2 regions of the Ensifer sp. 2TAB8 genome follow, and region 1 is predicted to be linked to the other one. Evidence: riboswitches for the same ligand, from Rfam matches in the RefSeq annotation. Region 1 holds a riboswitch; the other holds the start of a gene.
What was found. A riboswitch is a leader RNA that binds a small molecule or an ion and turns the genes downstream of it on or off. The one in region 1 is predicted to bind FMN.
Positions count from the first base shown of each region.

Region 2: another riboswitch for FMN. It lies ahead of AB4Z53_RS16405 (DMT family transporter); the one in region 1 lies ahead of AB4Z53_RS07355 (6,7-dimethyl-8-ribityllumazine synthase).

Region 1 covers NZ_JBFRGB010000002.1:336,579-340,997, forward strand. The annotation lists gene AB4Z53_RS07345 (ABC transporter permease) at 1-506, shown strand, start outside; gene AB4Z53_RS07350 (ABC transporter ATP-binding protein) at 518-1,579, shown strand; FMN riboswitch at 1,702-1,851, shown strand; gene AB4Z53_RS07355 (6,7-dimethyl-8-ribityllumazine synthase) at 1,945-2,418, shown strand; gene AB4Z53_RS07360 (low temperature requirement protein A) at 2,773-4,056, opposite strand; gene derI (D-erythrulose-4-phosphate isomerase) at 4,271-4,419, opposite strand, start outside.
Region 2 covers NZ_JBFRGB010000009.1:32,518-36,936, reverse strand. The annotation lists gene lon (endopeptidase La) at 1-1,562, shown strand, start outside; gene hupB (DNA-binding protein HupB) at 1,783-2,058, shown strand; FMN riboswitch at 2,183-2,386, shown strand; gene AB4Z53_RS16405 (DMT family transporter) at 2,466-3,380, shown strand; gene AB4Z53_RS16400 (esterase-like activity of phytase family protein) at 3,457-4,419, shown strand, end outside.

The DNA.
Region 1 (4,419 bases):
TCACGCTTTTGCCGTTGGTCATCCCGGCCATCGTCATCGTCTTTGGCTATATCCGGCTCTACAACACCTCGAGTTGGCTGCCGCTGACGGGTTCGCTCACGGGCACCAACATCCTCCTGATGTTCGGCTACGCAACACTCGCTTTGCCCTACATGTACCGCGCCGTGGATACGGGACTGAGGACCATCGACGTTGCCACCTTGACCGAGGCCGCTCAGAGCCTTGGCGCCGGATGGGCGACGATCCTGGCAAAGATCATCCTGCCGAACGTGCTCGTCGCGGTTCTGTCGGGCGCCTTCCTGACCTTCGCCATCGTCATCGGCGAGTTCACCATGGCAGCGCTTCTCAACCGCCCAGCCTTCGGCCCGTACATGCAGCTTCTCGGCGCCAACCGCGCCTATGAGCCGGCAGCACTCGCCGTTATCGCATTTGGCATCACCTGGGGCTGCCTCGGCCTCATCCAGCTCGTCTCGCGCTTCCAAAGAAGCGCGCCCCCCAAGGCCTGAGGACCGCACTCATGAGTTTCCTTTCACTCACCAGCATCAAGAAGTCCTTCGGCCCGGTTCAGGTCGTGCACGATTTCAACATGAACATCGAAAAGGGCGAGTTCGTCTCGTTCCTTGGACCGTCCGGCTGCGGCAAGACGACGGTTCTGCGCATGATCGCCGGCTTCGAGACGCCGACCAGCGGGCAGATCGTCATCAACGGCAAGGACCAGAATTCGCTGAAGCCAAACCAGCGCAACATCGGCATGGTGTTCCAGGCCTATGCGCTGTTCCCCAACATGAACGTGCACGACAATGTCGCCTTCGGTCTGAAGATCGCCGGCACCGAAAAGTCGCAGATCGACGCAAGGGTGAAGCAGATGCTCGGGCTGATCAAGCTCGATCATCTGGCGGACCGCTTCCCCTACCAGCTCTCCGGCGGCCAGCAGCAGCGCGTCGCCCTTGCCCGCGCCATTGCGGTCAAGCCACAGGTGCTCTTGCTCGACGAGCCGCTTTCGGCGCTCGATGCCAAGATCCGCGTGTCGCTGCGCGAAGAAATCAGGCAGATCCAGCAGCAGCTCGGCATCACCACCGTCTTCGTCACCCATGACCAGGAAGAAGCCCTGTCGATCTCCGACCGCATCGTCGTCATGAACGGCGGCCGCGCAGACCAGATCGGCACCCCCTTCGAGATCTACAACACGCCGGCGACACGCTTCGTCGCGTCCTTCGTCGGCACGCTCAGCATCATCGAGGGCAAGGTGGCAGACCCCGCCTCGGGCGCCGTGACGATCGGCAACCAGCAGGTGGCGCTGAAGGATCCGATCGCCGGCATGAAGGGTGGCGACAGCATTTCGCTGGCGCTGCGCCCCGAAGCAGGCTCGATCGCTGAAGGTGCCAAAGGCGATACGTCGCTCGCCGGCGAAGTCGTCTCGACGAGCTTCCTCGGCTCGGTCATCCGCACGCGGCTGCGCGTCGGCGGCGACGTCATCTCCTTCGATATGTTCAACAATCCGGGCGTCGCCCCGCCGGTTTCCGGCGACAACGTAACGCTGCGCTTCGCCGCCAAGGACCTGCTCGTCATCCGCGAGTAAGCCTATTGAAGCCATCGGAACGATTTCTTCCGATGGCTGCAAACCCTGGAAAATTCTGTCGTGATTTCCGGCAATTTCGTCGCARCGTGCGTTTGACCGCGCACGGTGGCGCTATATAGTCGCGTTGTTCTCAGGGCGGGGTGAAATTCCCCACCGGCGGTAGCGGTCGAAAGGCCGAAGCCCGCGAGCGCCTCAGGGTTTCACCCTGGGGGTCAGCAGATCCGGTCAAATTCCGGAGCCGACGGTCACAGTCCGGATGGAAGAGAGCAAGCAGAAACGTGGGACCCCGCGACGGGGCCTTGCGCGCATGCATGTTCGCCCGACGGGATCATTGGAAAACGCCAAACCCTGAAAGGCTTGAGACCATGACCATTCTTTCCCACCCCACCGCCAAGATCGCGATCGTCCGTGCCCGCTGGCACGCCGATATCGTCGACCGCTGCGTCGATGCCTTCGTCGCGCAATGGACGAAGCTCGGCGGCTCGTCGGCTGATGTCGAGATCTTCGACGTTCCCGGTGCACTCGAAATCCCGCTCCATGCGCAGACGCTGGCGAGGACCGGCCGCTATGCCGCAATCCTCGGCACCGCCTTCGTCGTCGACGGCGGCATCTATCGCCACGATTTCGTCGCCGGCACCGTGCTCGACGGCATGATGCGCGTGCAGCTCGACACCAATGTGCCGGTGCTTTCCGCCGTGCTGACGCCGCACAATTTCCAGGAAAGCGAGCCGCTGATCGCCTTCTTCCGCGAGCACTTCGTTACCAAGGGCACGGAAGCCGCCAACGCCTGCGCCCAGATCCTCGACGCCCGCGCCAAGCTGGCGCTGGTCAACGCCTGATCGGCTGCGGGCTCCGACATCAGCCGGCCTGACGGCGCCGCAATGGCGGTTGCCCCTCATCCGCACGGTGAGGGCTCGCCCCTCATCCGGCTGCCGCCACCTTCTCCCCGCACGCGGGGAGAAGGACACGCGCGGCACTCGTGTCGCCTAAACTCACCCTTGACCATCGAGAATGAGGTCCGCCCGAGCTCAGAAGCACGGGCTGGCTATAGAGCTCGTCCCCTCTCCCCGCCTGCGGGGAAAGGCTAGGGTGAGGGGCAGCCACGCCCTACTACCCTCTCCTGAATCAACTCGTGAAGCGCCTGAATCGGTTCGACAGCGTTAACGGACAAGCCGCTGTTTCGACTTGTCAAATCAATGCGCCGCCTCGCCCTTCTGCAAGCTGCGCTCCAGTGCCGCCATGCGATGGCGATGCCCCGCCACTTCGTAACCGACGATGGTAACGACGGGCGCGAGCATCAGGATGATCAGGCACTTGGCCATGTCGAGCCCGGCGATCGCGGCGACCACGGACGCGGCCAGCACCAGCGCGGTACCGMCGAGCAGCCAGAGATGCAGGCGGTCAGCCTGCTGCATGAGATAGGCGTACATCGCGTAGAGCAGCCCGATGTAAAACGCCACGGGTACCGCAACCGCCAGCACCGTTGCGACCGAACCGATATGCGCCTTGTGCTCGATGTAATAGGCCGCCATATGCAGGCCAGCACCGGTGGCGACGATCGAGGCGAAGATCGGCATGTGGCCGTAGCCCCAGACAAAGGCCCGCTTGAGGCGGTAGTGGTGCAGGATTTCGGCACTCGGCAGCAGGAAATAGATCCACCACATGCCGAAGGTAAGCCCCGTACCCGCCAGGCAGACGAGCGCGACATTGAGATCCCAGCCCTGCCCCTCGACCACGGCCGAGATCGAGGCGACCGTGCCGACAACCCCTTCCCCGAGCGCGATGATGGCAAGAAGCCCGTAGCGCTCGGCGATGTGATGCGCATGCCAGGGCGTGCCACCGTCCCGCGTCTCGGCGAAATAGGGGCCAAGCATCTCGATCGCCGTGAGCCCGACGACCATGGCGAAGGTCACCAGCAGTGAGAAGTCGACGAAGATCAGCACGATCCACCCGATCTGGGCGACGCTGATCGCCTTCACATAGGTGAGGCAGGCCTTCCGCCGCGCTGGGTCCTGGCGGCTCGCGCGCAGCCACTGGAAGAGCATCGCGACGCGCATGACGACGTAGCCGAGCACCATGATGCCGTTGTCGAGGTGCTCGCCCTTGTCGATCGACTCGAACATCGGCGGCAGGCCGATCGCCAGGATCAGCACGCCGACCATCTGCACCATAGTGACGCTGCGGAAAATCCAGTCGTCCGTGTCATAGGCGGAGGCAAACCAGCTGAAATTGATCCAGGCCCAGCAGATGGAAAAGGTCGCGAGCGCAAAGCCGAAGAGACCGGCAAAGGTGTGCCCCTCGGCGAGAAAATGGGCAAGCTGCGAAGCGGCCAGGCTGAAGGCGATGACGAAGGTCAGGTCGAACAGGAGTTCGAGCGTCGTCGCCGTCCGGTGATGTTCATGCGTGTCGCGGCCGCTCATGCGCGCCACATGATGGTGTGCACTTTGATGCGGCTCGGTCGAGGTTGCTTCATTCATGCGGCAACGTCCTTCACTTGACGATCCGCAAGGATATTCAAATATTTGCAGAAGCCTCGTCAAGGCGAAGCGATAGACCGGACACGAAAACGCCCGGCATCTCTGCCGGGCGTGTCGTCACGATGCCTGAGGGAGGATCAACGGGCATCGAGAGATCGGTTTAGGCCTTGATATCGGAAGTGGGACTCGGACGGAAAACCGCCCGCACCTTTCCTCATCCGGCTCTGGCAGCATCCAGGCGATTGATCGCCTCGACATTGCCGGCCGACGAGCCGTTGGGGTCGAACTCGGATGCGAGCCAGGTATCGACGATCGACTTTGCCAGCTCCGGCCCGATGACGCGCGCGCCCATGGTGATGATCT
Region 2 (4,419 bases), on a different contig from region 1:
TGTCGGCGGAAGCGACCGTCGTTCGCAACTACCTGGATTGGCTGCTCGGGCTGCCCTGGGGCAAGAAGTCGAAGATCAAGACGGACCTGAACCATGCCGAGGAAGTGCTCAACGTTGATCACTTCGGCCTCGACAAGGTCAAGGAACGCATCGTCGAGTATCTCGCCGTGCAGGCGCGTTCGACCAAGATCAAGGGCCCGATCCTGTGCCTCGTCGGCCCTCCGGGCGTCGGCAAGACCTCGCTCGCCAAGTCGATCGCCAAGGCGACCGGCCGCGAATATGTGCGCATGGCGCTCGGCGGCGTTCGTGACGAAGCCGAGATCCGTGGCCACCGCCGCACCTATATCGGCTCCATGCCGGGCAAGGTCGTTCAGTCGATGAAGAAGGCGAAGCGGTCCAACCCGCTGTTCCTGCTCGACGAAATCGACAAGATGGGTCAGGACTTCCGCGGCGATCCGTCGTCGGCGCTGCTTGAGGTGCTGGATCCGGAACAGAACTCGACGTTCATGGACCACTACCTGGAAGTCGAATATGACCTGTCCAACGTGATGTTCATCACCACGGCCAACACGCTGAACATTCCGGCGCCGTTGATGGACCGCATGGAAGTGATCCGCATCGCCGGCTACACCGAAGAGGAAAAGCTGGAGATCGCCAAGCGGCACCTGCTGCCGAAGGCGATCCGCGACCACGCGCTGCAGCCGAAGGAGTTCTCGGTCACCGACGGTGCGCTGATGGCGGTCATCCAGACCTACACCCGCGAAGCCGGTGTGCGTAACTTCGAACGCGAGTTGATGAAGCTCGCCCGCAAGGCCGTGACCGAGATCATCAAGGGCAAGGCCAAGACGGTCGAAGTGACCGCTGCCAACATCAACGACTATCTGGGCGTTCCGCGCTTCCGCCACGGCGAAGCCGAACGTGACGATCAGATCGGTGTTGTCACCGGTCTCGCATGGACCGAGGTCGGCGGCGAGCTGCTGACGATCGAAGGCGTCATGATGCCCGGCAAGGGTCGCATGACCGTCACCGGTAACCTGCGCGACGTGATGAAGGAATCGATTTCCGCGGCGGCCTCCTATGTCCGTTCGCGCGCAATCGACTTCGGCATCGAACCGCCGCTGTTCGACAAGCGTGACATTCACGTGCACGTACCGGAAGGTGCGACGCCGAAGGATGGTCCGTCGGCCGGTGTCGCAATGGCAACCACGATCGTGTCGATCATGACCGGTATCCCGATCTCCAAGGATGTCGCGATGACCGGCGAGATCACGCTGCGCGGCCGCGTACTGCCGATCGGCGGTCTCAAGGAGAAGCTCCTGGCGGCTCTCCGGGGTGGCATCAAGAAGGTGCTCATCCCTGAGGAGAACGCCAAGGATCTCGCCGAGATCCCGGACAACGTGAAGAACGCGCTGGAAATCATCCCGGTTTCGCGGATGGGCGAAGTGCTTGAACACGCTCTGGTGCGCATGCCGGAACCGATCGAATGGGACCCGGCAAACGAGCCGGCAACCGTCGCAGCGGTTGATTCGCAGGACGAAGCGGGCTCTTCGATCGCCCACTAAAAAGTGCCAGTGAATGGGCGGAGCGACCTCACGCGGCGCCCATTTTGCAGAAAAATTGGGAAGACCGGCCTCTGGCCGGTCTTTTTTGTTGTAAAAGCACGCTGCAAGCCTTGCATTCCAAGGGATTAGGCGCAATTGGGAAAGGCAAGACGCGGGCGATGCGCAAGCCGCCGCGGCTTAAAACACAGTCGTTTCGAACCAATCTGAAAGGGGTGGAAACATGAACAAAAATGAGCTCGTGTCTGCCGTTGCTGAGAAGGCCGGACTTTCCAAGACCGACGCATCTTCTGCAGTTGATGCAGTTTTCGAGACCATCCAGGGCGAGCTGAAGAACGGCGGCGACATTCGCCTGGTCGGCTTCGGCAACTTCTCGGTTTCGCGCCGCGAAGCCTCGAAGGGCCGCAACCCGTCCACGGGTGCGGAAGTTGACATTCCGGCTCGTAACGTGCCGAAGTTCACGGCCGGCAAGGGCCTGAAGGACGCCGTCAACGGCTGATCAGATTTGCTTGGCGGCCGGACACGAGGCCGGCAGTCCAGGTATTCGAGGGTTCGGCGAAAGCCGGACCCTTTCGCATTTCGGGGGCGGCCCTTGCAGCCTCCCGCCATTTGCTCTACGGCTTGCCCATTCTCAGGGCGGGGTGAAAGTCCCCACCGGCGGTAAGGGCACCACAGCGCCGCGCGTCCTTCAAGACGCGCAAAGGTCGCTGTCGCACGATGGTGTGGCCCAAGCCCGCGAGCGCCTTTCCCCCGCAACGTGGAAGGGGTCAGCAGATCCGGTGCAATTCCGGAGCCGACGGTCATAGTCCGGATGAAAGAGAATGGTCGTCGGCACGAAGGGCAGAGGTTGCCCGGCGTCGTGCCGTGCGCTCATGCGTCCTGATTTGTGTTTGTCCAGTGTTCAGGATGCATGACATGAATCAGACTTCCCTCGGCTTCTCCTCCTCGCGCGCCATGGCCGGAGCCGGCTTCATGGTGCTGGCCGGTATTGCCTTCGCCGGCCTCAATGTCGTCACCCAATGGCTGACGATGAAGCTCGGCTTCCCCGCTGCCGCGACCGCCTTCTGGCAATACGCCTTCGCCTTCCTCTTTTCTTTGCCGTTCCTGCGCCGCGTCGGGCTTTCGGCGATGCGCACCGATTACCCCTGGCGTCACGTGGTGCGTGTGGCGCTTGCCGCCTTCGGTGTCGGAGCCTGGGTCTCCGGCCTTGCCCATGTGCCGATCTGGCAAGCGATTGCTCTGGTCATGACCTCGCCCTTCTTCATCATCCTCGGCGCCCGCCTGTTCCTCGGCGAACGCGTCGGGCCGGCGCGCTGGACCGCAACGGCGGTTGGTTTTGCCGGTGCGATGATCATTCTCCAGCCCTGGTCGGACAGCTTCACCTGGGCAGCACTTCTGCCGATCCTCTCCGCGCTGCTCTGGGGCGCCTCGTCGCTCATCACCAAAAGCCTGACAGGCCGCGAGCGTCCCGAAACCATCACCATCTGGCTGCTTGTCCTTCTGACCCCGATCAATGGCGCCATTGCATTCACCGCCGGTTTTGCGGTGCCGGATGGCGCGGCACTCGGTCTTCTCCTACTGGCCGGGGTGATGACCGTTTTCGCGCAGTACTTGCTGACGCTCGCCTATACGGTTGCCGACGCTGCCTATGTGCAGCCCTTCGATGATTTGAAGCTGCCGCTCAATGTCTTCGCCGGCTGGCTGGTCTTTGGTTATGCGCCGACGGGCTATCTCTGGTTCGRCGCGATCCTGATCCTCTGCGCGTCGCTTTTCATCATGCGCAACGAGATTCGGCGCGAGCGGGAGACCGCGGGCGCCTGAATGGTGCAAAACCGTTCGGCTGTCATTCGGATGTCATCCCCATCGCGCAGAAACCCCTTGTTTTTTAGAAGTGTCCATGGGGGATTTCATGACCATTAGATCGCGCGTGACGGCGCTTGCCGCCGTCCTTCTCGCTTCCGCGGCTTTTCCCGCGGCGGCCGAGCCCGTCTTCAACCGCATTGCGTCCTTTGCTGTCGCTGACAATCTTCCGGAAGGTGACGCGCGCAAGGCGCCGACGTCCGCCGAGATCATCACGGCCAGCGAAGACGGCAATACGCTGATCTACTCAGACAGCCCGGGCAAGCGCATCGGCCTGATCGACATCACCGATGCCAAGGCGCCGAAGGCCGCCGGCACGATTTCTTTCGACGGTGAGCCGACCTCCGTTACCGTTGCCGGCGGTAAGGCGCTCGTTGCAGTCAACACGCGCGAAAGCTTCGTCAAGCCCTCCGGTCTCCTAGCTATCGTCGATCTGGCATCGAAGAAGGTGGAGAGCACCTGCGATCTCGGTGGTCAGCCGGATTCGGTCGCCGTCAACCAGGACCGTACGCTTGCGGCCGTCGCCATCGAAAACGAGCGCGACGAGGAACTGAACGACGGCAAGATCCCACAGATGCCGGCCGGCGACCTGGTGATCCTGTCGCTGAAGGACGGGGTGGCCGATTGCGGCTCGCTGAAGCGCGTGACGTTGACCGGTCTTGCCGAAATCGGCGGCGAGGATCCGGAGCCGGAATTCGTCTCCTTCAATGGCAAGGACGAGATTGCGCTCACGCTGCAGGAAAACAACCATATCATCATCATCGACGGCAAGACCGCGACGGTGAAGACGCATTTCTCCGCCGGTACGGTCGACCTCAAGAACATCGACACCAAGCGCAACGGGGCGATCGCTTTCAAGGACGAGCAGCCGGGTCGCAAGCGCGAGCCCGATGCCGTGAAGTGGCTTGACGACAACCGGATCGTCATTGCCAACGAAGGCGACTACGAAGGCGGTTCGCGCGGCTTCACGATCTTCGATACGACTGGCAAGGTTCTCTAC